Regions from separate parts of the Streptomyces sp. NPDC048018 genome, predicted to be linked through region 2. Evidence: riboswitches for the same ligand, from Rfam matches in the RefSeq annotation. Region 2 holds a riboswitch; the other holds the start of a gene.

The links. Region 2 has a riboswitch for cyclic di-AMP ahead of ACGF1Z_RS15215 (C40 family peptidase). Riboswitches for the same ligand answer to the same signal wherever they lie in the genome.
Region 1: another riboswitch for cyclic di-AMP. It lies ahead of ACGF1Z_RS02600 (transglycosylase SLT domain-containing protein); the one in region 2 lies ahead of ACGF1Z_RS15215 (C40 family peptidase).

Annotation. Positions count from the first base shown of each region.
Region 1 covers NZ_JBIDBK010000001.1:569,451-571,638, forward strand. The annotation lists gene ACGF1Z_RS02595 (aldo/keto reductase) at 1-395, shown strand, start outside; gene ACGF1Z_RS02600 (transglycosylase SLT domain-containing protein) at 471-1,271, opposite strand; cyclic di-AMP (ydaO/yuaA leader) riboswitch at 1,276-1,432, opposite strand; gene ACGF1Z_RS02605 (MMPL family transporter) at 1,784-2,188, opposite strand, start outside.
Region 2 covers NZ_JBIDBK010000003.1:891,367-893,554, forward strand. The annotation lists gene ACGF1Z_RS15205 (ATP-dependent Clp protease proteolytic subunit) at 1-419, shown strand, start outside; gene ACGF1Z_RS15210 (hypothetical protein) at 426-731, shown strand; cyclic di-AMP (ydaO/yuaA leader) riboswitch at 1,047-1,244, shown strand; gene ACGF1Z_RS15215 (C40 family peptidase) at 1,248-1,724, shown strand; gene ACGF1Z_RS15220 (ATP-binding protein) at 2,016-2,188, opposite strand, start outside.

The DNA.
Region 1 (2,188 bases), on a different contig from region 2:
CCGCGCACCTGAACCGGCTCCTGGACCACAGCGACCTCGTCCCGGCCGTCAACCAGATCGAGCTCCACCCCGGACTGCAGCAGCGCGAGCTCCGCGAGCTGCACGCCCGCCACTCGATCGTCACCGAGGCCTGGAGCCCGCTCGCCCAGGGCGCGGTCCTGAGGGAGCCGGCGCTGCGGGAGATCGCCGCCCGGTACGGCCGGAGCACCGCCCAGGTCGTGCTGCGCTGGCACCTCCAGCTCGGCAACGTCGTGATCCCCAAGTCCGTCACCCCGGCGCGCATCCGCGAGAACATCGACGTGTTCGACTTCGCCCTCTCCGCGGACGAGATGACGGCCGTCGCCACGCTCGACCGGGGGCTGCGCACCGGCCCCGACCCGGACACCCTGAACTGAGAACGGAACGACGGAGCTCCCGCACCCGGCCGAGGCGGCCGGGTGCGGGAGCACGTCCACGCGCGTCCGCGGGCGTCAGTAGGCGCCGAAGACGTTGTCGATGGAGCCGTAGCGGTCGGCCGCGTAGTTGCAGGCCGCCGCGATGTTGGCGACCGGGTCGTACGGGTCGTTGGCCGTGCCCTCGACGTGGTAGGCCTGGAAGGTCGGGTCGATCACCTGCAGCAGACCCTTGGAGGGGGTGCCGGCGACGGCGTTGGAGTCCCAGTTGTTGATGGCCAGCGGGTTGCCCGACGACTCGCGCATGATGTTGCGGTGAATGCCGTCGTAGCTGCCGGGGATGCCCTTCGCGGCCATGATGTCGAGCGCCTCACGGATCCATCCGTCGAGGTTGTCCGGGTACGAGGTCGCCTTCGCCGGGGCCACGGCCTGTACCACGGCACCCGCGCTCGCGGCGCTCGCCGTCGCCGGGGTCCGGGCCGCCGCGGGCTTCACGCCCGACAGGGCCGCGCCCCGCGCGTCGACGGTCAGCCGCATGCCGGGGCGGATGAGGGCCGGGTCGGCACCGACGGCGGTCCGGTTGTCCTGGTAGACCTTCTTCCAGCCGCCCTTTACCGCGTACTTCCGGGCGATCTTGGAAAGGGAGTCACCCGCGACGACCGAATACCGCACGGTTCCGGGAGCCTTCGTCACCTGCGCGACACGGGCCGTCGCCTTTTCGACTGCGACGGTGTGTACCGCCTGCGGAGTGACCGCCCCGGCGGTCGTCGCGCCGGCCAGCGGCAGGGCCAGGGCGGCGCTGCCGGTGATGCCGACGGCGGCGATGCCACGGGTGAGCGGGAACTTCTTGGAACGGCGGTGCTTGGCGTGTCCACGCATGGCGGGGTCCTCTCCTCCGCCTGCGAGGTGAGCTGTCGGGTTCGGGCAGGAGATGCCCGGCCGTGCCTGAGGCACGGCTTCACCCCGAGCCGCTCCCGGAGTCCGGGGGCGGCGGAGAACCTGGGTCCCCCGCTCCTGCCTGAAGTGGTCGTGTATGCGGTACCCGGGCGGTGGCAGGATTCGGCGTTTCCGTCCGGTTGCCGGGTGACCGTAAGCGAATTCTTCCGGCGAAAACAAGACGGGAATTCATCAAAGCAAATGGATCATTCGGGGAAAGGGAAAGGATCATTCCCCCTCTTTCACCATCACCGCGCCAACGACTCCCCCGGGACTCGGATCTGACGTCACGACAGGATTCTCCCGGCTGGAAAGGCCGTGACCCACATCACGCACTCCCGCCTTTGCGCGCTTCGGGCACAGAAAAGCTCCAATGCCGGAATTCCTTGAGCATTCCGGCATTGGAGCTCAATAGCGGGACATCTACCTCTTTGTCCGAATGGGTACGTTACGGGTCACCGGGCCGGCTCGCGGCCCGGCTCCTCGTCCTGCTGCAGTGCCGCCTCCCCCTCGGTGTCGAGGTGCGGGAGGATGCGGTCCAGCCAGCGCGGGGTCCACCAGGCACGGGCGCCCAGCAGGGTCATCACGGCGGGGACGAGCAGCAGCCGGACGATGGTGGCGTCGATGAGGACGCTGACCGCGAGGCCCAGGCCGAGCATCTTGATCACGATGTTGTCGGACACGATGAAGGCGGCGAAGACGCTCACCATGATCAGCGCGGCGCAGGTGATGACCCTCGCGGTGATCTCCAGGGCATGGGCGACGCTCGCCTCGGCGTCGCCGGTGCGCAGCCACGCCTCGCGCACCCGGGACAGCAGGAAGATCTCGTAGTCCATGCTCAGGCCGAAGACGATGGCGAA
Region 2 (2,188 bases):
CCGGCGGTTCGATCAGCGCGATGACCTCGATCTACGACACGATCCGCACCGTCTCGTGCGAGGTGGAGACCATCTGCCTGGGCCAGGCGGTCGGCCCCGCCGCGGTGCTGCTCACGGCCGGCTCGCCGGGGCGCCGGCTCGCCCTGCCGGGGGCCAGGATCGTCCTCCAGCAGCCCACGCTCGACGAGCCGTTGCACGGACAGCCCAGCGATCTCGACATCCACGCGCGGGAATTGCTGCGTCAGCGCGCGCTGGTGGCCGGACTGCTCGCGGAGCACACCGGGCAGGATCTCGACCGGATCGACGCCGACATCGACCGGACCACCGTGCTCGACGCGGCGGGGGCCGTGACGTACGGGCTGGTGGACCACGTGGTGAAGAGCCGTCGCTCGTCCGCGGGCACCGTCGGCGAGAGGTGAGACCCGATGGTCCCGGAGTTGCCGCCGCTGCCCGCGCTGACCCGCGCCGAGGGTGAGTTCGTGGACGCGTACCTCGAAGTCGTCGACCTCCTCGGAAGGATCAATCCATCCAGGACATCGCATACCTATGGGGCCCTGAGGGCCGCTCAGGCCCTGGTCGGGCGCGCGACGGCACTCCGGGACGCCGTGACGCTCATGCATGTGCGAGGCGAGAGCGAGGTCCACGCGGCCACATTGGCGCGTGCGCTAAGGGTGTTGGACGGAGAGCGGCGCTCAGGGCGCGTCACCGTCCCCGAAGAGTCGTCGAGTTGACAGTGCGGCGTGTCGTGTCGAGGTCCACTCGGGGCACACGAGCCGCAGAATCGCTCCCCCGTTCGGCGTAGTCGACGAATCGACATAGAGCTCAGGCGAGTTGCGCAACAGGTCTACACATTTAGCGGAATCGGGCATTCCATCGCTGGTGAACGGCTCGTCGGGCAAACCTCCGAAGATCACGAAACCTGACTGTCCACTCGAATGGATCAGTCGTGAGGAGCCTCACATATCGCTGTTTCAGCTCGGATTTCTACCCGACTGTGAGTCAAGATCCCTGTCGACGACAAGCCCCCGCCACCCGAGGCGGGGCGGTCCGGGCGGACGCCGAGTCCTGCCGCTGTCCCGGACGTCTGGTCGACAGGAGTGGATCGGCAGGAGTGGAGGACCCGAGCAACACGGGACGTGCCCGCAAGGGTGACGTCCCTCGGGGTGAAGCCGCAGCCGCGGCCGGGCATCTTCGCCTGCCCGAACCCGACAGGTCATCCTTCACAGGCGGCTGACGAAGGGTTGCGCATGACTGCGCAGATTCATGTCCCGTCCCTGCTGTCCCGGGCCGGAGCCGTCTCGGCTCTCACCCTCGCCGCCGTCGGCGGCACGCTGCTCGCCCCAGGAGCGGCGCCGGAGGCCCAGGCCGCGAGCTCGTACGCCAACACGGCTCTGGGCATCGCCGCCTCGAAGAAGGGATCGCCTTACAAGTACGGGGCCGCTGGGCCCAGCAGGTTCGACTGCTCGGGCCTCACGCTCTACTCGTACAAGAAGGCGGGCAAGACACTGCCCCGCACCGCGCAGCAGCAGTACAACAAGACGCGTCACATCACGGCGTCCAGCCGCCAGAAGGGGGACCTCGTCTTCTTCCATTCCGGCGGAAGGGTCTACCACGTCGGAATCTACGCGGGTAACAACAAGATCTGGCACTCCCCGAAGACCGGCTCCTGGGTGAAGCTCGACCGGATCTGGACGTCGAAGGTGCTGTACGGCCGCGTCCGCTGACCAGCGGACCCCGCCGTCCCGCGCCCCGCGAAGGGCCGCCACGCGAGGGCGCCGCGGGCCGCCCCACCCGGCGCCCGTCCCCCGGCCGCCCCGCGCCCCCCGTCCCCGGGGTCGCGGGGACGGCGCCGCCCTCCGCGGGGCCGGCCCCGGGAGACCGGTCGGCCCCGCCCCCGCGGAGGGCGGCGCCGGTCGGATGGCCGACCGGGCCGCCGGGCGGTACGGTCGCCCCATACGGGCCCGGTGCGACGCCGACCGGGCGGAGCGGGCTCGCCGCGGCGGGCCGGAGCCGCTCTACCGGGGCGTCAGCGCCACGGCCGTCCAGGGCAGTCGGATCCAGACCGTCTTGCCGCCCTCGGGCGTCGGCTCGACCGAGAGGCGGCCGCCCGCCTCCGCGGCGAGCCAGCGGATGATGACCATGCCGCGCCCGTTGTCCTGCTGGACGGCTGCCGGGAGGCGCCGGGGCC